One region of the Metabacillus sp. YM-086 genome, then DNA from elsewhere that is predicted to be linked to it. Evidence: predicted binding sites of a transcription regulator. Region 1 holds the regulator's gene; each other region holds the start of a gene.
The links. Region 1 encodes LexA, which represses DNA repair genes until DNA is damaged. Its sites were predicted from a motif close to CGAACATATGTTCG; they were not measured.

Region 1 (6,217 bases):
GATGCCTTCTTTTCTTTTAAAATTGATAGTGCTTCAATCATTCCGTCACGGTCTATGTCATATCCACTATGTCTTTCCTCTATTATCTTTATAACTTCAATATTATGTAGCGAGGCTAATCTTAATAGCTCCTCTTTTTGCCTATCAATAGAAGAATCTTGACTATCCTTCTCTGTACTTACTCTACAATAAACAACTGCCTTCATTATTAGATCATCCTCTACTTACTAGCAATTTGTTCTATTTGATAGATTTCTTCCTTTTCAACAGGTACAAAAACAAATTCACCTGGCTTAACAACATTTGTGTGAATGCCGTTTTTATCCTGTACCCACTTTACAAACTCTTGTTTTGAAATCTGGCTTTTTTCATTAAACTCATCAGCAATTGACCAGAGGCTGTCACCCTCTTTAATTTCTACTTGATGATATTTATCCAAACTTTCTGATTTACCAGTATACGTTATTGCTAGTGTTATTGCAAAAAGGACTAGAAAAAATGATACTACATATGTAAAAGATTCTTTTTTCATTTTATACACCTCATAGGAATATTTGTTCGTATTTGTTGAAATTAGTATAATACGAACGAATGTTCCAGTCAAGCGTTTTTCTCGAACTTATGTTTGTATCTAAAGGTAAATGATGCTATAATAAACATAAATTACAGGATCCGAGGTGTCACAGAGGATGACGAAACTATCAAAAAGGCAACAAGATATATTAACTTTTATTAAAGATGAGGTCCAAAAAAAGGGGTATCCACCTTCAGTACGTGAAATTGGAGAAGCTGTTGGATTAGCTTCAAGCTCAACAGTACACGGTCATTTAGCTAGATTAGAGTCAAAAGGATTAATTAGAAGAGACCCCACGAAACCAAGAGCTATTGAAATACTAGAGGAAGAAGAGACTCTCCATATTCCAAAGAGCAATGTTATTAATGTTCCAGTAATAGGAAAAGTAACAGCAGGTCTTCCAATTACAGCTATTGAAAATGTAGAAGAGTACTTTCCGCTCCCAGATCGATATATATCAGAAGATGAACATATTTTTATGCTAGAAATTATGGGTGAAAGTATGATAGAAGCTGGAATATTAGACGGTGATTTAGTAATCGTCCGACAACAGCAAACGGCTAACAATGGTGATATTGTTGTGGCTATGACCGAGGATGATGAGGCAACTTGTAAAAGATTTTTCAAAGAAAAAGACTATATTCGCTTACAGCCAGAAAATTCAACAATGGAACCTATTATTCTTCGAAATGTGAGTATACTAGGAAAAGTAATTGGAGTTTACCGCACGGTTCATTAAGCTTGCCTAATTAGGCAAGCTTTTTTATTTGCAAATAAAAAAACTTAACACTAAATGTGTTAAGTTTTTTTCTATTAATACATTGACATGTATTGTTCTCTTTCCCATGGGTGTACTTGCGTACGGAACATATCCCACTCTATTTCTTTCGCTTCAATAAAGTGCTCAAATAAGTGTTCACCTAAAGCATGCTTCATTGTGCTATCTGCTTTTAACAAGTCTAGAGCTTGAGCTAGTGTTGCTGGTAGGTCTACGATACCATTTTCAACACGCTCTTCTTTTGACATAACATAAATGTTACGATCAATAGGTTTTGGAGCTTGAAGCTTATTTTTAATACCGTCAAGACCAGCAGCTAAAAGAACACTCATAGCTAGGTATGGATTTGCTGCAGGGTCAACACTACGAACTTCTACACGTGTACTTAACCCACGTGAAGCAGGGATACGAATTAATGGACTTCTGTTTTGTGCAGACCAAGCCACATAACACGGTGCCTCATAACCAGGTACTAGTCGTTTATAAGAGTTTACAGTTGGGTTTGTTACAGCTGTAAATGCAGGTGCATGTTTGATTACACCAGCAATAAATTGTCTAGCAGTTTCACTTAATTGCAGTTCAGCGTTCGTATCTAAGAATGCATTCTCACCTTTGCTAAATAACGATAAGTTACAGTGCATACCAGATCCGTTTACACCAAACAATGGTTTTGGCATAAATGTAGCATGTAATCCATGCTTGCGTGCAATTGTTTTAACAACTAATTTAAATGTTTGAATATCGTCACATGCTTTAATTGCAGAAGCATATTTAAAATCAATTTCATGCTGACCAGGAGCTACCTCATGGTGAGATGCCTCGATTTCAAATCCCATTTCTTCTAGTTCTAGAACGATATCACGGCGGCAGTTTTCACCTAAGTCAGTTGGTGCTAAGTCGAAATATCCACCATTATCGTTTAATTCTAATGTTGGTTCGCCTTTTTCGTCTAATTTAAATAAGAAGAATTCTGGCTCAGGCCCTAAATTGAAATCTGAAAATCCAAGTTCTTCCATCTCAGAAAGAAGACGTCTTAGGTTATTACGAGGATCACCAGCAAATGGAGTGCCATCTGGATTATAAATATCACAGATAAATCGTGCAACTTTTCCTTTTTCTGCTGTCCAAGGGAAAATAACGAATGTATCAAGATCAGGATATAAGTACATATCAGACTCTTCGATTCGAACGAAACCTTCAATTGAAGATCCATCGAACATCATTTTATTATCTAAAGCTTTATCTAATTGACTTACAGGAATCTCTACGTTTTTAATAGTTCCCAAAATATCTGTGAATTGTAGACGGATATATTTTACATTGTTTTCTTTTACTAAAGTTACGATATCTTCTCTTGAATATTTAGCCACTTGAAAATCTCCTCTCCTATTTCAAAAAAGTTTTATATTCAATTTCATACTAACTGGATCAATGAAAAAACCTTGTCATGTCCCCTTGCCTTAATGTTGGTCGATTAAAGCGTCCTGCCTGCATAAGTTCAGATTTTAAGAGCTTACGTAATTCAGCATCACTCAAATCAGGTTTTTCAACAGTTTTATGTTGCTCTTCTTTCTCTTCACTATGTGTACTTTTGCGCAAGAAAATTTCTTTAATTCCAGCCAAGTTGACACCTTGTTCAATTAAATTACGAATCTCCAATAATTTGTCAACATCATTAAACGAAAACAATCTTCTATTGCTTTCCGTTCGAGCTGGAAAAATAAGTTCATTCTCTTCATAATAACGAATTTGTCTTGCAGACAGATCTGTGAGCTGCATAACAATTCCGATAGGAAATAGGGGCATTGAGCGTCGTATATTATCACTCATGTTATTCGCTCCTTTTATTTAACTAATCTCATTATAACTTATGTAATATTATGTGTCAATCATGTGTCAGGTTACATAACATAGTAGAATTACTTTCTATTAGTAGTTATCTATCTATTGAGATTAACTTTTGCTCAATTAAAGAATCAACAGCACTACAAACAGCTATTTTTACATGAGTGTATGTTAGTCCACCTTGGACGTATGCAACGTAAGGCTCTCTTAATGGCCCATCTGCGGAAAGTTCAATGCTAGCTCCTTGAACAAAAGTACCTGCTGCCATAATGACATCATCTTCATATCCAGGCATATAGTTAGGATATGGTGTAACATGGGAGTTTATTGGTGAAGAATACTGAATTGCTTGGCAAAAAGCAACCATCAGTTTTGGGTCTTCAAATTGTACAGATTGAATCAAATCAGTTCTTATACTGTTCCACGAAGGACTCGTTTTCAAACCAATTTCTTCTAAAAAAGCTGAAGTAAATACTGCACCTTTTAACGCTTGTCCCACAACATGCGGTGCCAAAAAGAACCCTTGATACATTTCCTGAAGGCTGTATAGTGAAGCACCAGCCTCTGCTCCAATACCAGGTGAAGTCATTCTGTACGAGCAAGCCTCTATAAGTTCTTTTTTGCCAACTAAATAGCCTCCTGTTTTTGCAAGTCCACCGCCAGGATTTTTAATTAATGATCCTGCAATTAGATCAGCTCCAACATGACATGGCTCCAATTCTTCCACAAATTCACCATAGCAGTTATCAACGAAAATGACAATATCTTCTTTAAGTGATTTAACAAAATTTATCATTTCTTTAATATCTGATATTGTAAATGAAGGCCTTGTTGCATATCCTTTAGAACGTTGAATACCAATCATTTTAGTTTTAGGGGAAATAGCGTTTTTTACACCTTCATAATTTACAGTACCATCTTCTTTAAGATCCACAGTATTGTAATCTATATTAAATTCCTTAAGTGAGCCAATACCGCTACCTCTGATACCTACTATTTCTTCAAGTGTATCATATGGCTTTCCAGTTATATATAGAAGTTCATCGCCTGGTCTTAAAACACCGAAAAGAGCAATCGAAATAGCGTGCGTTCCGGAGATAATTTGTGGTCTTACTAAGCCAGCTTCCCCCCCAAACACATCTGCATACACTTCTTCTAAGGTGTCTCTGCCAATATCATCATATCCATAACCTGTTGATGGAATAAAGTGAGAGTCACTAATTCGATGCTTTTGAAAGCTTTTTAGCACCTTAAATTGGTTTACCTCACTGATAAAATCAATTTGGTCGTGAACCTTAGTTATTTTTTGTTCAGCCTTTTCAACAATTGGGGCAATAGCTGCCCCATTTTTTAATAACTTAAACATGTTTATTACCCTCTCCGTTAAACCTATCTAGTTGTCCATTTATCGCATGTGTTGGGAGAACAAACCCTTCGATTTCATACACTTCTTTCTCTTCTATAAATTCTAAGTGTTCAATTAAAGATTCAGTTTTCAATTGCGAAATTAATCTACCTTCATTTGCTGGTAGGTGGATGGAGTAATGTTTCATTTCTTTTTTTGCAATATTCTCCACCTTATTCATCAACATTTTTAAATCTTCTTCAGAAAAAGCAGTAATTGTTAGATACTCCTCCGTCGGGGATGGTACAAATGATCCAGGAGTCTGATCCTTTTTATTATAAACGGTCAAAATCGGTATATCGGTTACATCCAATTGTTCAAGAAGCTTATATACAGTCTTCTCATGATTGGCGTAGTCTTCATTCGAGCTGTCAACAACATGAAGAATAAGATCTGCTTCTTTTACTTCTTCAAGTGTAGATCGGAACGCTGCCACAAGAGTTGTCGGTAAATCCTGAATAAAACCTACAGTATCTGTGATCAGTGCTTGATATGTTGATGGTAATAATACTTTTCTTGTCATAGGATCTAATGTTGCAAATAATAAGTCTTCTTCAAACGTTCCTGCTGTTGTTAATCGATTAAATATCGTTGATTTCCCTGCATTTGTATACCCTACCAAAGCAATTTGAAAAGCTTGGTTCTTCTTACGACGTTCACGATATCTGCTTCTGTGTCTAACAACAGTTGATAACTGCTGTTTTATTTCATTAATACGATTTCGAATGTGACGACGATCAGTTTCTAGTTGAGTTTCCCCTGGACCTCTTGTACCAATACCTCCTCCTTGACGTGATAAAGCAATACCTTGTCCAGTTAATCTCGGGAGCAGGTATTGTAGTTGTGCAAGCTCTACCTGAAGCTTACCTTCTTTTGATTTAGCACGTTGTGCAAATATATCTAAAATCAGTTGAGTACGATCTATAATTCGCACATCTACTATTGATGATAAATTTCTTAATTGACTTGGTGATAATTCATCATTAAAAACGACAATATCTGGACTAAATTCCTCAACTAAACTCAATAATTCATCTACTTTTCCTTTTCCTATGTATGTAGCGGGATGTGGCCTCTCCCTTTTCTGTGTCATTTGGCTAAGTACTTCTCCATTAGCTGTTTTCGTTAATGAAGCTAACTCCTCCATTGAGTAATGAAAATGTTCGTCAAGTATTGTTTGAAGCTGACAACCAACTAATATTACCTTTTCTTTAAGTACATCCAATGTATTATTCAATAAAAAACCCTTCCCTTACGCTATTTTTAGCACTTTAATCATATCAAACATTACTGTAATTCTCTAATTATTTCTGTTATAGACCTAGTATAAACAGTTTTGGACCTATAATATTCTTATCCATCTTGCTTTCAAACAGAATACTAAAGAAAAGAATTGACCTTTATGGAGGTTACATATACAATAATTTCGGCTGAATTTATACAACTGGGGGAATTATTTTGACTTGGGACGTTTTAAGTATTATTGGAACAATTGCTTTTGCGATTAGCGGTGCAATCGTAGCAATGGAAGAAGAGTATGATATATTAGGAGTATATATTTTAGGTATTGTCACGGCATTTGGCGGTGGTGCAATTCGAAATTTACTTATAGGTG
Region 2 (6,217 bases), on a different contig from region 1:
TGATGAAGAGGAAGAGATACTTTCTCTAGACGACCTTGCTAACACGGATATTGAAGAAAATCCTATTTATCAAGATACATTAGGTGAGCTGGAGTTACTTGAGGAAGCAGGAAATGAATTCACATCGGAGCGAGTGGAAAAAGGAGAGCTTACACCAGTATTCTTTGGTAGTGCCCTTGCAAACTTTGGTGTGCAAACATTTTTTGATACATTCCTTCAATTTGCTGCACAACCACAGCCTCGTAAAACAGATCAAGGCTTAATTGAGCCGGAAAAAGATCAGTTCTCAGGCTATATTTTCAAAATCCAAGCGAATATGAATCCGGCTCACCGTGATCGTATTGCGTTTTTCCGTGTGTGCTCAGGAAAATTTGAACGTGGCATGAGTGTTAATTTAAGCAGAACGAACAAAACGATTAAGTTAAATCAAACACAAGCCTTTATGGCAAAGGATCGCGATACAGTAGATGAAGCGTATCCTGGGGATATCATCGGAATTTATGATCCAAACATTTACCAAATTGGTGATACGTTAATTGGCGGAAAGGATTCGTATCAATATGAAGAACTTCCGCAATTCCCACCAGAATTGTTCAAACGAGTGCAAGCGAAAAACGTGATGAAGGCAAAGCAGTTCCGTAAAGGAATTGAGCAGCTTGTTCAAGAAGGGGCCATTCAGCTTTATCGTCAGGAAATGAATGATTCCATTATTCTAGGTGCTGTTGGTCAGCTGCAATTTGAGGTATTTGAATACCGTATGAAAGCTGAGTATAACGTTGATATCGAATTTACTCCACTAGGTGAACGAATTCCAAGATGGATTAAAAGTGAAAAGTTTGATAAACGCTTCTTTGATTCAAGAAGTATGCTTGTTCGCGACCGTTATGGTGCATACGCAGTTCTATTTGAAAATGAATTCACTTTACGCTATTTCTTAGAAAATCAAAAAGACATTGAGCTAGTCGACTTATTAGAAGAAAACGACTATCAAGGTGTAACATCACAAAAGTAAGGTTGAAGGCTAATTCCTCAAGGGGATTAGTCTTTTTGTGGTTTTTTGACAATTTTCCATGATATGATGAAAGCATAGATAAGGGAATAGAGGGAAAGCAATTGAATATTCTAAAAGTGACTTTAAATGAATTAGACCAAGTATCACAGTTATTCAATCAATACAGAATGTTTTACGGACAAGCATCAAATCTTGAAGGTGCAAAAGAATTTATAAAAGAGCGAATCGAAAATAATGAGTCTGTTATCTTCTTAGCAATGGAAAACGATTCTCCAGCTGGGTTTGTTCAGCTTTATCCGATTTTTACATCAGTAGGTATGAATCGCAAATGGCTATTAAACGATTTATTCGTTGCCGAAGATTATCGCCGTCATGGAGTAGGAAAAGCACTGATGAATAAAGCAAAGGATCTTGCAGTCGAAACAAGGGCCGCGGGCATTCTTTTAGAAACAACAAAAGACAATGTAAAAGCACAGGCTCTTTATGAAAGCTTAGGCTATGAAAAAGAAGATGCTGTTTATTTTTACAATTTATCAATTTAACAGGAGATTTATATGGTAATTAAAATTATTTTAGCCATCTTTATGCCATTTCTTCTTGTGCTACTGTTTACACGTGTCAGCTATAATCACTATGTAGGAACAGCCCTAACTGCGGCATTGTTAACAGCCTCTTACATAAAAGGCTACACACACGGTCCAAGCATTTATTTTATTGACATCGTATCACTAGGAGTAGGCTTCTTCTATGCGAAAAAAATGAAGGATAACCTACATAAGAAGAAATAGGTTTGAGGTTGAACAAAAAAAGAAATACTGAAAAGAAAAAGGGCTGCTCTGTATGCTCTTTTTTCTTTGGTTGCAAATTTGACTTTGAAAGTTGCAAAAATGAATTACTTACATAAACTTGTTTTTTATTATAGGAAGACTTATACGTAACAATTGTTCTTTTTGAATAATTTTTATAAAACTATATTGTCTGGAGCGCAATGGAACGACCGTGTTTTTATGTGAGCTAAATTAACAGCCCGAATACAAATATGAATTATAATTTAAATTAAACACGAACTTTAGTTCGTATTTTTGGCGATTTTCCACACAAATGTGGTAAACTATTGATATTGACATTTTCTGAATGGAGGCTTATGCGTGAGCGAGCAATTTGAATTAGTCTCAAAATACAAGCCGCAAGGTGATCAACCTAAAGCAATTCAAGCATTAGTTGAGGGAATAAAACAAGGAAAAAAGCATCAAACACTACTAGGTGCAACAGGCACAGGTAAAACCTTTACCGTCTCTAATCTAATAAAAGAAGTAAATAAACCCACATTAGTTATTGCCCATAACAAAACATTAGCAGGGCAGCTATACAGCGAGTTTAAAGACTTTTTCCCCAATAATGCAGTTGAGTATTTTGTTAGTTACTATGATTATTATCAGCCAGAGGCATATGTTCCACAAACGGATACATTTATTGAAAAAGATGCCAGCATTAATGATGAAATAGATAAACTTCGTCACTCTGCAACATCCTCTCTTTTTGAACGAAACGATGTCATCATCATTGCCAGTGTTTCTTGTATTTACGGCCTCGGTTCGCCAGAGGAATATAAGGAGCTAGTGGTTTCATTAAGAACAGGGATGGAAATTGAACGAAATCAGCTCTTAAGAAGATTGGTAGATGTTCAATACGAGCGAAATGATATTGATTTCCGAAGAGGAACGTTCCGTGTTCGCGGTGATGTGGTGGAAATCTTTCCAGCATCTCGGGATGAACAATGCATTCGGGTAGAGTTTTTTGGAGATGAAATTGACCGAATCCGTGAAGTGGATGCTTTAACAGGAGAAATCATGGGAGAGCGCGAGCATGTGGCCATTTTCCCGGCATCTCACTTCGTTACAAGAGAAGAAAAAATGGAGAAAGCCATTAAAAATATCGAAGCAGAGCTAGAGGAACGTTTAGAGGAAATGCGTGAAAATGGTAAGCTGCTAGAGGCTCAGCGCCTTGAGCAAAGAACGAGATATGACTTAGAAATGATGAGGGAAATGGGCTTTTGCTCCGGTATCGAAAACTACTCTCGTCACCTAACACTTCGCCCATCAGGATCCACTCCTTATACGTTACTAGATTTCTTTCCTGAAGATTCACTGATTGTTATTGATGAGTCACATGTTACATTGCCGCAAATTCGGGGTATGTTTAATGGTGACCAGGCCCGTAAACAGGTGCTAGTGGACCATGGATTCCGGCTACCATCTGCAATGGATAACCGTCCTCTTAGATTTGAAGAATTCGAAAAGCATATTGAAAACATTGTGTATGTATCTGCTACTCCCGGTCCTTATGAAATGGACCATTCACCTGAGATGATTGAGCAGATTATCCGCCCGACAGGACTATTAGATCCTACGATTGATATTCGTCCAATTGAAGGACAAATCGATGATTTAATTGGCGAAATTCACGCAAGAGTTGAAAAAAATCAACGTGTCCTCATTACAACTCTAACGAAAAAAATGTCTGAGGATCTAACAAACTACCTTAAAGAAATCGGGATTAAAGTAAACTACTTACATTCAGAAATAAAAACATTAGAGCGGATTGAAATCATCCGAGAACTTCGTCTTGGCAAATATGATGTTCTTGTTGGAATCAACCTACTGAGAGAGGGCTTGGATATTCCAGAGGTTTCGCTTGTAGCTATTCTTGACGCAGACAAGGAAGGCTTCTTAAGATCAGAACGTTCTCTTATCCAAACAATCGGTCGTGCAGCCCGTAACGCAGAGGGACATGTTATTATGTACGCCGATAAAATCACAAATTCGATGGAAATTGCACTTAATGAGACTAAGCGTCGTCGTGAAATTCAGATAGAATTTAATGAAAAGCATGGAATCACTCCTCAAACTATTCAAAAAGAAATTCGTGACGTTATTCGTGCAACAACTGCTGCTGAAACTCCTGAAGAGTACGAGGCAACAGCTGCGAGTAAGTTAACGAAATTAACGAAGAAAGAACGAGATAAAGTGATAGCTGAAATGGAAAATGAAATGAAGGAAGCAGCCAAATCGTTGAACTTTGAACGAGCTGCTGAGCTGCGTGATTTGATTTTAGAGTTAAAAGCGGAAGGATGAAGCGATAATGGCAATGGAACATATTGTTGTGAAGGGAGCACGTGCCCACAACTTAAAAAACATAGATGTAACCATTCCGCGTGACAAGCTTGTGGTGCTTACCGGGCTATCTGGATCCGGTAAGTCTTCACTCGCATTTGATACGATTTATGCTGAAGGACAACGTCGCTATGTAGAGTCTTTGTCAGCATATGCTCGTCAGTTTTTAGGGCAAATGGATAAGCCTGATGTTGATGCGATTGAAGGATTATCACCAGCTATTTCAATTGACCAAAAAACAACTAGCCGAAACCCACGATCAACGGTTGGGACTGTAACGGAAATTTATGACTATTTGCGTCTTCTCTTCGCAAGAGTCGGGCGTCCCACATGTCCGATTCATGACATTGAAATATCGTCCCAAACCATTGAACAAATGGTTGATCGTATTCTAGAGTATCCAGAGCGAACAAAGCTACAGGTTCTTGCTCCAGTTGTGTCAGGTCGTAAGGGAACGCATGTTAAAGTGTTCGAGGACATTAAAAAACAAGGCTATGTCCGTGTAAGAATAGACGGAGAAATGCAGGAATTATCGGAAGAAATTTCTTTAGAAAAAAATAAAAAGCATTCGATTGAGGTTGTAATAGACCGTATTGTTGTAAAAGAAGGTGTTGCTTCACGACTTGCTGATTCATTAGAAACAGCTTTAGGTCTTGGAGAAGGAAGAGTCATTATCGACGTGATTGGTGAAGAAGAGCTGCTTTTCAGTGAGCATCATGCCTGCCCGCAATGTGGTTTCTCAATTGGTGAGCTTGAGCCAAGAATGTTCTCGTTTAACAGCCCGTTTGGAGCATGTCCAGAATGTGATGGTCTCGGTTCAAAGCTTAAAGTGGATTTAGATCTTGTTATTCCTAATAAAGATTTAACCTTGAAACAGCATGCGATTGCTCCATGGGAACCAACTAGTTCTCAATATTATCCGCAAATGCTTGAAGCAGTTTGCAATCATTATGGAATTGATATGGATATTCCAGTAAAGGACATTCCAAAGCACCTACTAGATAAAATCCTTTACGGCAGCGATGGCGAGGAAATATATTTCCGTTATGAAAATGATTTCGGACAAATTCGAGAAAATTATATTCAGTTCGAAGGCGTTATTCGCAATGTAGAAAGACGTTACAAAGAAACGAGCTCTGATTTTATCCGTGAGCAAATGGAGAAATACATGGGACAGCAAAACTGTCCAACATGTAAGGGGCATCGTTTGAAAAAGGAATCTCTAGCTGTGTTAATTCAGGGTAACCATGTTGGAGAGCTAACAAAGCTGTCTGTTCAGGATTCACTTAAATTCTTTCAAAATTTATCTCTAACAGAAAAAGAAATGACGATTGCAAATTTGATTTTAAAAGAGATTAGCGAGCGGTTAGGTTTCTTAAATAATGTTGGCTTAGATTATTTAACATTAAATCGTGCAGCTGGAACCCTATCTGGAGGAGAAGCGCAGCGAATTCGTCTTGCCACTCAAATTGGCTCACGTTTAACAGGTGTTTTATACATACTTGATGAGCCATCAATTGGACTTCATCAACGTGATAATGACCGTCTCATTCAGACACTACAAAATATGCGTGATATCGGAAATACACTAATTGTTGTTGAACATGATGAAGATACAATGATTGCTGCCGATTATTTAATTGATATTGGTCCTGGAGCAGGCATTCATGGTGGACAGGTTATTTCGGCAGGCACACCTGAAGAAGTCATGAGTGATGAAAACTCATTAACTGGACAATATTTATCAGGGAAAAAGTTTATTCCTTTACCATACGAGCGTAAAAAACCTGATGGTCGATATATTGAAATTAAAGGTGCAAAAGAAAATAACCTACGTAATGTAAATGTGAAATTCCCGCTAGGGATGTTTATCGCTGTTACTGGTGTTTCAGGATCAGGTAAAAGTACATTAGTCAATGAAGTACTGCATAAATCTCTGGCGCAAAAGCTTCATAATGCTAAGGCGAAGCCAGGTGAGCACAAAGAAATTAAGGGAATTGAACAACTTGAAAAGGTCATTGATATTGATCAA
Region 3 (6,217 bases), on a different contig from region 1:
TTTACAACTAAACTCATACGCGGATTTAATATTTGTGAGGGACTTTTTAACATGAAGCTTCTAGCTGACTCGTTATAAGAAATCGTTAGTTGATCATCTAAAAAGACCATTTTCGTTCTTTCTACTACTAAAGGTACGTAATTTGTCTCTATATTCACATCATCCTGATCTTGTTCTTCAACAAGCCACAATGCTGTTACACCGCTCATGACGCAGCCACAACCTTCAGTGTCGTATTTTATTTTTAAAAACCGTTCATTATTTTCAGCTAATTTTGGTTCTAGTTGTTGTATTGCTTCATCTGTAAAAGTCACCTGCATGATAAATCTCCTTTTTAAAATCCTTTTTATATAAGCACATTTTATCACAGGCTGTATATTCTTGCATAAATTTACTCCTAGAGGATCATTTTTGTAAAAAAACAAAGGATGAGTACTATACCTACTCATCCTCTTACTTTTGTTTTAAATCTACAATTGTTTGAATCGACAGCTGCTGACGATCACCAGTTTCCTCATTTATAATTCGCAAAGTATGCCGAATGGGATCAATATAATGTACATAACCTGAGCACGTATGAAAAAAATGATCTTTATAATAGGTAAACACAAGTTCTGTATGCTCCTCCATTGCCTGACAAATGGTTTCATTAAATTGTTCAAGTTGCTGTTCATCAAGTTCGGGTTTCTTCTGATAGGTATCTTCTTCGGACCAGTCTCGTAAAAGCTTAACATGTTCAGGGAGCATCATAGATGTCCATTTTATATTTCCTCTATCCCGTATCATGTCTCGTCACCACCTTCAAAACGATTTACTAGTGAAAAGCTTTCGGATAGCCTAGTTGAGTTAATGTATGAGCAATCTCTTGATATCCGAGATTATTTGGATGGATATGGTCCTTAGATAAAAGATCTTCTTGTCGACCTTTAAATACCGAGTAAATATCTGCAACTCGAATTGTTTTTCCATTATCAAAGCTGTTTAATTGACGATTAAAAAAACGAACCCATGTATCTGCAAGTGCAATTTCCGGCAATGGATTATAAAGATTAAGCAAATAAATGATAAAAGGAACACCACATTCTTTTTTCAATTCATGAATGGTTTCCATTATTTTCACCATATTGTTATGGCACTCTTTTACAGATTGAGTTAGGTCTGTTGTATCACGGGATTCCACGAATTCTTTGCTAGCTTGAATTAAATCGTTTCCTCCAGCTGAGATGGTAATAATGTTGGCATGTTTAATTTTCTGATGCAGCTCAGGACTTTCTACAATTTGTAAAACACCGCCTGTTTCTATACCAGATTTTGCGTAAATACCAGCACATACGTGGGTATTTAGCTTTTCCTCAGTTAATCTCACATAACGTCCAACAAATCCAGGTGCTAGAAATGATGCGCCTACTCCAACTGTCAAGGAATCTCCTAGAGCTACATATGTTAAACATGACCGATTTGTTTCCACATGATATCCTCCTAAAAAAGCAAATAAAGTCCTTATACTTTATATTCCTAAACAGAAGGATCGTAGCTTTTCCAAATTGAAATAGGCTTTTATGCTTTATGCCCACCAACAAGCGTGGCACGTTGCTTGGCTGTGCCAGCAGGTGTATAGGACACAGCCCGTAAAATGGCATCAGAGCCATATTTATGACGGATCGAGTCCATCACATATCCTAAAGTGCGTTGTTTTGTACGATTTGGTCGAAATAAATCCAGCTGCATTTCACAGTCATCTTCAATATTCGAGAGGGCGATTGAAATTTTCCGTACGGTTTTATTTTCATAAAAATTTTCAAAAAGCTGAAGACATGTTTCATAAATATCCATTGTAATATTTGTTGGTTCCTCAATTGTTTTAGAGCGATAAAACCCGCCACCAAATTCATCACGGCTATACCCAATTCCAAGGCTAATTGTACGACCAACCTTTTGATGCTGGCGTGCTCTACGGGCAACTTCCTCACTTATCTCTAACATCACATGTTTGACTTCTTCCGGGTCAGGGTAATCACGGAGCAACATTTGGCTTTTTCCAAAACTGATTTGCCCTTGCATAATTGGAGCACCAACTTCTGATAAATCAACACCCCATGCATGATAATAGAGTTGATTTCCCATCACACCAAATTTCTTTTCCAAAAGCTCAAGAGGATAGTTAGCAAGCTGTCCGATATTAAAAATCCCCATTCGATTTAAGGTTTTTTGCACTCTTGATCCAATCCCCCACATGTCACTTAGCGGTTCGATTTTCCATAGCTTTTCCTTCACATCGTCATATGTCCATTCGGCAACACCTGTCTTTTTCGCTTCAGTATCTAAGCACACTTTCGCTAAAAGCATATTTGGCCCAATTCCAATGGCACTTGGAAGGGAAAATTCCCGTTCCATGTCATCACGAATTTTATGAGCAATTGTTAAAGCATCTCCCCAAATATGCTCTACCCCATCCACTTTGATAAAACTTTCATCAACACTATAGGTATGGATTGCATCTTTCGGTACATATCGATGAAAAAGCCTTGTCAACTCCGTTGAAATGCGGACATATGTCGCCATCCTTGGGTTCACAATCGTAATACGGGGGTCTTTTGGCACTTCAAATAACCTGGACCCCGTTTTAATTCCAAACTCCTTTTTAAGTCGAGGAGATGCAGCTAAGACGATACTCCCTTGCCGCTCCGTATCACCTACAACAGCCAAATAACATGTTAATGGATCCAACCCAAGCAACACGGCGGCACAACTTGCATAAAAGCTTTTCATATCAATACAAAGAATCTTTTGTTTTGGCAGCTGATCGTAGTTTTCAATCATAGCCGTTTCCTCCAATAGAATATATGTTCGTATAAAGTATATTCTATATATTAAGCGAATATACGTTCGATTTCAATGGTAGTTTTCACCATGAAGCATGATGAACAAATACTTCAAAAGATGTATACTACCTTTAACGAGGTGAAATATGGAAGAAAAGATACTTTTCAAAATGCTTCGAAAAAGTTTTTTACAGTACGGAAGAAATCTTGATGAAGATCCATTATCAAGTGAGGATTCCGCTTATTTACTCGAAAAGATAGCCGCGGATAAAAACGATGATACAGAATGGTATGAGGTTATAGAGGATGCTGTCTATAGCTATGTAACAAATCAAGAATAAAAGAGCCTTGTGAGTCAAGAAGACATCACAAGGCTACTATTCACAGACAAGAATTTGTCTCGTAAAACTTCCCTTTTTCGCAACACCACGATCAACAATTTTAAACCCTGCTTTTTCTATTAAATAATCAATCGTTTCAATTGTCACTACAACAACTCTGCTAGCGAAGCTACGGGCACTTCGGAGCATGTCAAGCTGCTTATCTGGGTCTAGAACTGAGCAAAGATTATAAGGCATATCAATAATAGCTACATCATAACAGCCGGTCACATCAAGAATGTCCCTTAAACTAACTTCCCCCTCTAAGCCAAAATAAGCAATATTTTCTCGGGCAAGTGGACAGACAAGTGGGTTATTGTCACTCCCAACAATGTTAATCCCCATTGATAACGCTTCTACTAAAACTGTTCCCGATCCACAGCAAGGATCAATCGCTTTGATATTGTCTACCTTAGGAACAGCAATATTGACGACAGCTCTCGCAACTCTTGTGCTTAAAGCCGTTGAATACTGTTTAGGTTTATTTTGATGATAAAACCAAATGGATTCACTTTTGTTGTATTGACCAAACACCCAGCTATTATGAAGCTTCATAATTACAAACAATAACTCAGGATTAACCAAATCAACTCTACCAACTATTTGTAGCCCAATCTCACGTTCCATTTTACGTCTTTCATCAAAACTTACTTTTTCATAACCGGCCAAATCAGTATGTTCAATGAAGAGCACTTTAAACGTGGCACCCTCTATATTCAATCCCTTTATTTGCTGAACAATGCCCATAAAAGAATCCGCTCTATACATAACATCAATTCTTTCGTTAATAAACGGACTTCGGCTTGGATCAATCTTTACAGTAGTTTCAATTATACTAGAATCTGTATCAAACCCAAAAAGTGAGCGCATCTCCAGTTGGCACAATGAAAGCTCATCTTCATGACTAGTAAATGTATAGATAAATTTCTTTTGTTGTTGAGCCAAGCATTTTCCACCTTTACTTATTAAAATATTATTTTTGAATCGGTTGGTGTTCCCTGATGAAAATACATTTGCCAATGACCTTTTTTATATTTCCAAATCGAACTCCGTAAAGTCGTTTGTTTTCTTGTTGCATCATTTATTTTATAAGTAGTCAAAACAACATCCGTTGACAAGGGATGCAAAGTAAAATCATACAGTTCCATATCTCGGACCGTCAAGCCCCCATCATCAAGACAATCCGATTTTGTCCAAACGTTCCCTGAACTTCCAAATTCAAAAAAATCATCTGCAAGCAGCTTGTTTAATTCAGTAGGAGATGTTCGAACAGTAGGAGTTAACAGCTGCTCTTCTAGAGCCTGGATGTGTGACCGTAAAGAACCGTTAGCTTCAACAGTAGCTAGCTTCTTCTGTGCCTCATCCCATTCTGGGGCAAGTATACTCATCTCCCATAAGCTCCAGTAGTGATCACCCATTTTTCGGCAATCTCTAAGCAACCCCTCCTTTTTAAAGCCAACCTTTTGATAACATGCAATTGCTGAAGTGTTAAAATCAAAAACACCTAAACTAACACGGTGCAAGTTTAGCTGTTCAAATGCAATTTTCACTATTTCAGTCATCATTAGATACCCAATTCCCTTACCTCGAACACCTTGATCCCCAACCAACACTTTTCCAACTCTTGCTGATTTATGCTCACGATCAATATTCGCTAGAGATATATGCCCAATAACGTGTCCAGTTTTTTGAAGAACAACACTATAAACATAAGCATCAGACACATCAGTATTTGCCTTTTCTATATATCGTTCAATTTGTTCTTTGGTTAACGGAAAAGTAAAAGCAGGCCCAGCCCATTGAAGCAAAAACTCAGGTGTAGAAATCCAACTAATTAATTTTTGGATATGATCATGCTTAAAATACTGTAACTCTATCATAAAAAGACTCCTAGTATTAAATGTAAAACGAAAGTGAAGTTTAGGCAATAAATAAAAAAGACATAATGCTGTTAACACTATGTCTAAAATCTTATTTCTTAAAAAATGCTTTGCCTGCTAGTTTTTCAAAAAGTCTCGGCATTACCTGGTAAAGGGTGCTTCCCGCATTCATCCAAGCCGGTAAATTAATTTCGCGTCTTGGAGTCAGCATAGAAGCCACAATGATTCGAGCAACCTTGTTTGGATCGAGCATCCAACGTTCAACATTTTTCACATAGTCCCCTTGTTTATCAGCAATTGTGAAAAAATTTGTTTTAATCGGTCCAGGATTTACAGAGGTAACAAAAATCCCATGCTGCTTAACTTCCATTCTTAAACTGTTAGTAAAACCTAAAACGGCATGTTTACTAGCTGAGTATAAACTTGATTTTGGTGTTGCAATTTTCCCCGCCTGTGAAGCAATATTGATAATATGTCCCTGTCTTCTCTTCATCATCGCTGGCAAAACCATCTTTGTGCTGGCAACTAGACCAAAGACATTGACCTCAAACATACTTTTCATTTCATCTAATGAGGAATGAAGCACTTCATTAAAAATACCGAATCCGGCATTATTAACAAGAATATCAATCGAACCCACATCACGTTCGATCATTGAAAAAACAGTTTGAATTGATTGAAGGTCCTGAACATCTAGTGAATAATAGTGACATGAAACACCGTAATTATGCTTAATACGCTCAGAAAGCTTTGCTAAAACTTCTTCTCTTCTAGCAAGCAAAACAAGATGAGCACCATTTTTCGCACATTCGATCGCAATTTTTTCACCAATTCCACTAGAAGCACCGGTAATAGCCACATAGCACCCCTGTATACGAGAATTCATCTGATCACCTCTTTTTCTCTACAGCATAATAAAGAGCTGGAGTGTTTGTTTCATCAATTTTAATTTGACCGTTGTCCTCAAGGTAGTCAAGCTGTCCAACAGTCTCTGACATAGTCAGCATAAGCTGCTTGTGATATATAGTAGGAAAAAGTGCTTTGCACACTTCAAATGCGGTTAGAGACTTTTTCTGCAAGAACCCTTTAACAAGCTCCGCCCTCTCAGCTTGTTTTTTCAAACGATAGGCAATAA
Region 4 (6,217 bases), on a different contig from region 1:
CATAATATTACTAACCAAGAAATCAGTAGCATCAAATATTGTTTTTCCGAAAACATGAAAGTTCTGTAGTTTACTAAACGATAATGCTGCAGGAATTCCCGCAAAAAACACAACAACTCCAGATAGCCATGCTGTTCTTTTACGTGTTGACCTTTTATTGTCAGTGATTGCTGAAACGATAATTTCTAATAAGCTAAACGATGATGTTAAGGTTGCAAATAAGAAAAGCAAAAGAAATATAGCTAGAAACAACTCACCCAAAGGCATTTGCGAAAAAACAGCAGGTAGCACCATAAATAGCAACCCCGGACCTTCAGCTGGTTCTAATCCAAACGCAAAAACAACTGGAAAAATAGCGAGACCTGCTAGTAACGATACTAGAATATTCATGACAACAACTGTACTTGCAGAGGATGGAATGCTCACTTTTTTTTCTAAGTAGGAACTATATGTAACCATGCATGAAAAACCAACTGCTAATGCAAAGAAGGATTGTCCAAGTGCATATAGAACAGATTCAGCAGTGATTTTTGTAAAGTCAGGCTGTAAGAAAAATCGTACTCCCTCCAATGCACCTTCTAATGTTAATGCTCTAACAACCAAAATTAAAAATAGAAGAAACAAAATCGGCATCATATACTTACTTGCTTTTTCAATCCCATTTTTAATTCCTACTGATATAACAATCATGTTTATAAGTAAAAATACAGCTAAACCTAGAAGTGTAATAAGTGGTGATCCTGTAATGCTACCAAATAATTCTGGATAACTTGCATTAGGTTCTATCACACGGCCACCGATTGCCATTATCGTATAAATTAGCACCCAGCCTCCAACTACTGCGTAAAAAGAAAGCAATAAAAAGCAGCCAATCACTCCTAATGGTCCAATAATTGTCCACAAACTGTTTGGTGCTAGTTTTTTATAAGCGGAAACAGCTTCACTTTGAGCCCCACGTCCAATAATAAATTCTGAGATTAGCATCGGTAAACCTATTAGAACAGTAAACAGAATAAAGAGTAATAAAAAAGCTCCACCACCACTCGTACCTGCTACATAGGGGAATTTCCATATTGCCCCAAGTCCTATTGCTGCCCCTGCTGAGGACATGATAAAACCAAATTTCGATGACCATGTTTCTCTATTTGTATTCATTAGTTCCCCCTTAAAATAATTATTATTTTATTATAGCTTATGGAAGGTGGTATAGCATAAAAAATAAACTTCATATATTATTTTCCCCTTGTACAAATCCATTATTTTCTATACAATAGAACATAAGTTCGATTTTGTGGTTATTTTGAAGAGGAGTTAAATAAAGAATGAGACCAAAGTTATGTAAAGAAATGTACATAGAGGATTTTAAAAATTACTATTGGCTAAAAGAAGAGCTCGCTACTTTCTGTAAAGAAGTTGGTATACCATCATATGGATCAAAAATAGAATTAATGGAAAGAATTATCATGTTTCTAACAAGTGGTGTTATACCTAAAGCTCATAAGAAAAAAAGTTCAAAAACAAAGCAATATGATTCTCTCTCTTTGGATACTGTCATTATTTCAAATCACAGATGCAGCCAAGATATTAGAGAGTTTTTCACAGAAGAAATCGGTAAAAAATTTCATTTTTCAACTTACATACAGAACTTTTTTAAAAACAATGCTGGGAAAACATTCAAAGATGTCGTTAAAGCCTGGTATGAAGAAGAAGAACGCAAAAAAGATCCTTCATTTACTAAAGAGATCTCGCCACAATTTGAATATAATCAATTCATAAGAGATTTCTATCAAGATCCGACCAATAAGGGAAAACGTCGAAAAGATGCGATAGATGCATGGAACACCATAAAAACTCTACCGGGAGATAATAAATACAAATCCTCACACGTTAGTATACATAAAAAGGAGTAAACACTTTGTAGTATTTACTCCTCTTTCATTTTCTTAGTTTAGCTCCCGTTTATACTTTGCAATTCATTAACAGTTGTAAACGAATAGCCTTCTTCTGATAAAGATTTTAAAATTCCTTCAAGCGTTTGTAGTTCATCTTCATCGTACATTGGATGAAGTAAGAGAATTGAGCCTGGTTTTATATTGTTTTTCACATACGAAATTTTTTCTGAACGAGATGAATTGTAGGTATCAGGTTCAAGGTCCCACATGATTGTCTCAATGTTTTCCTTATCTAAGTAATATGGCAATGCAATTAATTTCTTCCCATTTGGAGGTCGAAAATCAATTTCTCCCCTATATCCAGTTTGACGAATCAACTCATTTGTCTTTGTTATTTCGTCCTTAATAAATGACATTTTTTTGAATATCATCCGTTCATGGGAATAAGTATGATTACCAATATCATGTCCTGCTTTCACTATCTTTTGTCCGAGATCCATATTCTTTTCTAGTTCACTACCAATTAAGAAGAATGTAGCTTTCGCATTATATTCTTCTAATAGTGGTAAAATCTTCTCAATCTTATCAGTTGGTCCATCATCAAAAGTAAGGGCTACTACCTTTTCTTTCGTCTGAACACTATTTATTAAATCACCGAAAACTTGATAATTCCTTAAGTTCATTAGTTTATATGCACCTGTAAGTAAAAGTGCAATAGAAAGGATCAATGCACCGGTCACTATTAACTTTCTTCTCATGTAATACGTCCTTTTCCCAAAGATTTATTCATTTTCAACCACAATATTTTCATGTAGATGCGGCCTTACCTATTCAATAAAATCAAAAGTTTGCTTCCTGATTAATCAAGTACATCTTCCACCAACATTTTCCCTATCCCCATCATTTCTCGTAAATGTGTAAGAGGAACAATACTTAGTGGAATAGGGGCTCCCGCACGATATGGAGTAAGTCCGGCTTTATTTGCATAATAACTTGCACGAAATAAATGATAATCACTAGTTACAACCATTACTTCTTGTGATTTCCCTGACATTAGCTTTTGACTGAAATCAGCATTTTCCTTTGTACTTGTTGCTTTATCCTCCATCATTATTAATTGCTCCGGTATACCATTAATAATAAGGTATTCCTTCATAACAAAAGCTTCCGTATATTGCTCACCAGTATCAAGTCCCCCAGATACGATTATGCTTGATTCTGGATATTTACCATGCATGTCAATTGCTTTTTGCAAACGATTTTTTAACACTGGGGTTGGGGAACCATTTTTTACTCCAGCACCAAAAACGAGAATATAATCAACGCTTTTAGGCTGCTTTTCAATCATCCCGCTTAATAGTAATGCTTCTAAACTTGCTGCTGTAAGTAGTCCTATGGATAAAACAATAAATATCGTTCTTTTAAGCTTTTTTCTTTTTTGTACATATTGTTTTAACTTCTTAAAATAAATACTAACTACTAAACAAATCATTCCCAAAAATAGAATAAATACAATTCCAATGTTTATTCTATTTGTCCACAATGATGCTAGTCCATAAATAATTAATAATGCAGAAAAAATCCAAAACACATTTCTCATATTACCCTCACCCAATTTTAATAGAATTATCATCTAAAATAACAATTATTACTAGTTTACCTGGAAATCTATCAAATTGTGTCATATTTTGGTATCAATTACAATGGGTTTAATTGCTTATAATAGTTACTAGGATAGATAGAGGAAAGAAAAAGTGGCTACACCTGTGAGTTTAATAACACTGAAGAAATTAAACTTATTAGATCAAAAAAAGTCCTTCAACTAGACTACTATGAAGGACAATACACATTATATTCACAAGTAAAATGCTCTCTAATTGAACATTCTACCTAAAGTTACTTCTCTCAATCTTCCTAACATACATCGATAAAAATACTGTTCGACCCAAAGTAAACACAGTAAATGACAGCCATAGTTCGTGTGGAGTAATATCTCTACCATATATGAGGATTACGATAACAAACGCAAGCAACGCATAGAAGATTGAGTTTCGAACCGATTTAGCATCTGTCGCTCCTGCGAAGATCCCTTCCAATTGAAGTGCCCAAAAACCAGCGATTGGATAAATGACCATCCAAATTCCTAACTCTATAACAGCATTGTTTACTTCTTCAATAGATGTAAAAATTTTGAAGATACTCTCATCAAACAGCAGCATTATTAACGATAATATACAAGCTGATAGAGTTCCCCAAAATAGAGATAGTGATAACGCTCGCTTGAAAAGAGGAAACTGCTTACTACCAATGGATCTTCCGACTACAATACTAGAAGCGTTTGCAAACCCTCCAAGTAAATAGGCCATCAAATAATGAATTTGCAATAATATCGCATTAGCCGCTAATGCTGTTTCTCCCAGTCTTGCACCTATTGTTGTAAAGGTAACTGTCATTGTTAACAAGCAAATTGAGCGTAGAAAAAAATCTCGATTTACTTTGAGCATTTTCACTAAAGGGGCTTTTTCAATTAAGATTCTCCATTGAATCATTGATAAGTCAATTAACTTTGTACGAATCATAAAGAATAGACCGATAAAAATAGCACTAATTTCCGCTATTACCGTTGCATAGGCTACCCCAGCCACTCCTAGACCAAACACGAGAACAAATAAGAGATCTAACACAATGTTTAGCACATTCATTGTAATTTGAGTGCTTAACGAAAGCTTTACCTTACCTAACCCCATCAGCCATCCAATCAAAACATAATTTAAAAGGGCAAAAGGAGCTCCCCAAATTCGAATCGAAAAATAAGTAGAAACAAGGTCTCCTACTGATTCTGAGGTACCAAATAAGTAGAGTGAGAGCTTTAAAATCGGAATCTGTAAAATGATAAATAACGATCCTATAAGTACAGCCAAAAACATAGGACGTAAACAAGCTAAAGCCATTTCCTTAGCATCATTTGCCCCATTTGCTTGTGAGGTAAGTCCTGTTGTACTTACGCGTAAAAAACCAAGCAACCAATACATCGTATTAAATATAACAGCTCCAAGTGCTACTGCACCAATTGCTGATGCATCAGGCAATCTTCCTACAGCAGCTGTATCAACAGCACCTAAAATTGGTGTAGAGATCCCTGATATGATCAGGGGAATTGCTAATGTTAAGTATTCACGATGTGTAAAAATGCTCCCTTTATGTAAAGGAGCTGAAGTTAACACAGATTTCATTACTTTCTCCTTCTTAGCTAGCTTTATAAAGCAGTATACCTTACTAGTTGTTTTGTATAATCATGACGTTCTTCTTGTAATATATCGTCGGAAGAAAAGCGTTCCAATAGCTTTCCTTCTTTTAAAACTACTATCTCATCACATAAAAAACGTACAGCCTTTAGATCGTGTGAAACAAATAAAAATGAAGTTTGCAATTCTTTTTTAAGAGATTTTAACAGCATTAGAATTTGAGCTTGAATGGAAACATCAAGGCTTGAGGTGGGCTCATCTAATATAAGTAATCTTGGATGAAGACTAATCCCTCTAGCAATAGAAACCCGTTGCTTTTGACCACCGCTAAGCTCATGAGGATATTTAGTAAGGTGCTCCTCTTTTAATCCAACCATTTTGCCAACCTTTTTGGCAATGTCAAATAAAGAAAGATTAGGGTATAAGGTATCTTTTCGATCACGGAAATTACTTATTGGTTCAACCATACTTTTCCATACTGGAAGCTTAGCATTCAATGAAGTAGAAGGATCCTGCATAATGATTTGAATATCTTTATACAACTCTCTTTTCTGCTTACCTTTTAACTTATGAATATCTTGATTTAAAAAAAGAATCCGACCGGAATGGATGCTTTCCATACTTAATATGCTCTTGATAAGAGTACTTTTGCCACTCCCACTCTCCCCTACAACTCCTAACGCTGTTCCTTCACTTATAGAAAAAGAAATATTGTCAAGAGCGGGTAGTTTACCGTAGTTTTTAGATATAGACTGGACTTTTAATAGAGTCACTTGTCGTTCCCTCTCCTTCTTTCGTATTCACAAGGTGACAAGCTACTTGATGAAGGGGTGTTCCCTTTAATGTAACTTGTGAATGAAGGCAAACGGGTTCACAATAAGGACATCTTGTTGCAAATGGACAGCCTTCACGATTCACTTCACCAGGTTCTCCAGGAATAAGTTGAAGATATTCAGCATCTGCCTTAAACGTTGGGATTGTATTCAAAAGTAGTTTTGTATACGGATGTGTAGGGTTCTTTTTAATCTCATTTGTTAGACCGTATTCCATCCATTCTCCACCATACATAACAGCAAGTTG

Region 2: a site for LexA is predicted at 2,076-2,089, ahead of uvrB (excinuclease ABC subunit UvrB). Genes of this name have one in related genera too.
Region 3: a site for LexA is predicted at 2,876-2,889, ahead of ACEWK1_RS24510 (DNA polymerase thumb domain-containing protein). Genes of this name have one in related genera too.
Region 4: a site for LexA is predicted at 1,273-1,286, ahead of ACEWK1_RS00780 (DUF6434 domain-containing protein). Genes of this name have one in related genera too.

The regions. Positions count from the first base shown of each region.
Region 1 covers NZ_JBLUOI010000006.1:104,194-110,410, reverse strand. The annotation lists gene ACEWK1_RS04525 (recombinase family protein) at 1-206, opposite strand, end outside; gene ACEWK1_RS04520 (LysM peptidoglycan-binding domain-containing protein) at 221-532, opposite strand; gene lexA (transcriptional repressor LexA) at 690-1,313, shown strand; gene glnA (type I glutamate--ammonia ligase) at 1,388-2,722, opposite strand; gene ACEWK1_RS04505 (MerR family transcriptional regulator) at 2,781-3,182, opposite strand; gene ACEWK1_RS04500 (aminotransferase class I/II-fold pyridoxal phosphate-dependent enzyme) at 3,289-4,563, opposite strand; gene hflX (GTPase HflX) at 4,556-5,839, opposite strand; gene ACEWK1_RS04490 (trimeric intracellular cation channel family protein) at 6,061-6,217, shown strand, end outside.
Region 2 covers NZ_JBLUOI010000022.1:27,618-33,834, forward strand. The annotation lists gene ACEWK1_RS11520 (peptide chain release factor 3) at 1-1,012, shown strand, start outside; gene ACEWK1_RS11525 (GNAT family N-acetyltransferase) at 1,114-1,554, shown strand; gene ACEWK1_RS11530 (DUF2198 family protein) at 1,567-1,800, shown strand; gene uvrB (excinuclease ABC subunit UvrB) at 2,161-4,146, shown strand; gene uvrA (excinuclease ABC subunit UvrA) at 4,154-6,217, shown strand, end outside.
Region 3 covers NZ_JBLUOI010000096.1:699-6,915, forward strand. The annotation lists gene ACEWK1_RS24495 (iron-sulfur cluster biosynthesis family protein) at 1-320, opposite strand, end outside; gene ACEWK1_RS24500 (YolD-like family protein) at 454-786, opposite strand; gene ACEWK1_RS24505 (GDSL-type esterase/lipase family protein) at 815-1,468, opposite strand; gene ACEWK1_RS24510 (DNA polymerase thumb domain-containing protein) at 1,558-2,820, opposite strand; gene ACEWK1_RS24515 (YqzH family protein) at 2,969-3,163, shown strand; gene ACEWK1_RS24520 (TRM11 family SAM-dependent methyltransferase) at 3,200-4,147, opposite strand; gene ACEWK1_RS24525 (GNAT family N-acetyltransferase) at 4,168-5,082, opposite strand; gene ACEWK1_RS24530 (SDR family NAD(P)-dependent oxidoreductase) at 5,174-5,968, opposite strand; gene ACEWK1_RS24535 (MBL fold metallo-hydrolase) at 5,973-6,217, opposite strand, start outside.
Region 4 covers NZ_JBLUOI010000001.1:143,855-150,071, reverse strand. The annotation lists gene ACEWK1_RS00785 (sodium-dependent transporter) at 1-1,155, opposite strand, end outside; gene ACEWK1_RS00780 (DUF6434 domain-containing protein) at 1,323-1,910, shown strand; gene ACEWK1_RS00775 (polysaccharide deacetylase family protein) at 1,949-2,650, opposite strand; gene ACEWK1_RS00770 (YdcF family protein) at 2,752-3,492, opposite strand; gene ACEWK1_RS00765 (MATE family efflux transporter) at 3,779-5,125, opposite strand; gene ACEWK1_RS00760 (ABC transporter ATP-binding protein) at 5,149-5,910, opposite strand; gene ACEWK1_RS00755 (ABC transporter ATP-binding protein) at 5,879-6,217, opposite strand, start outside.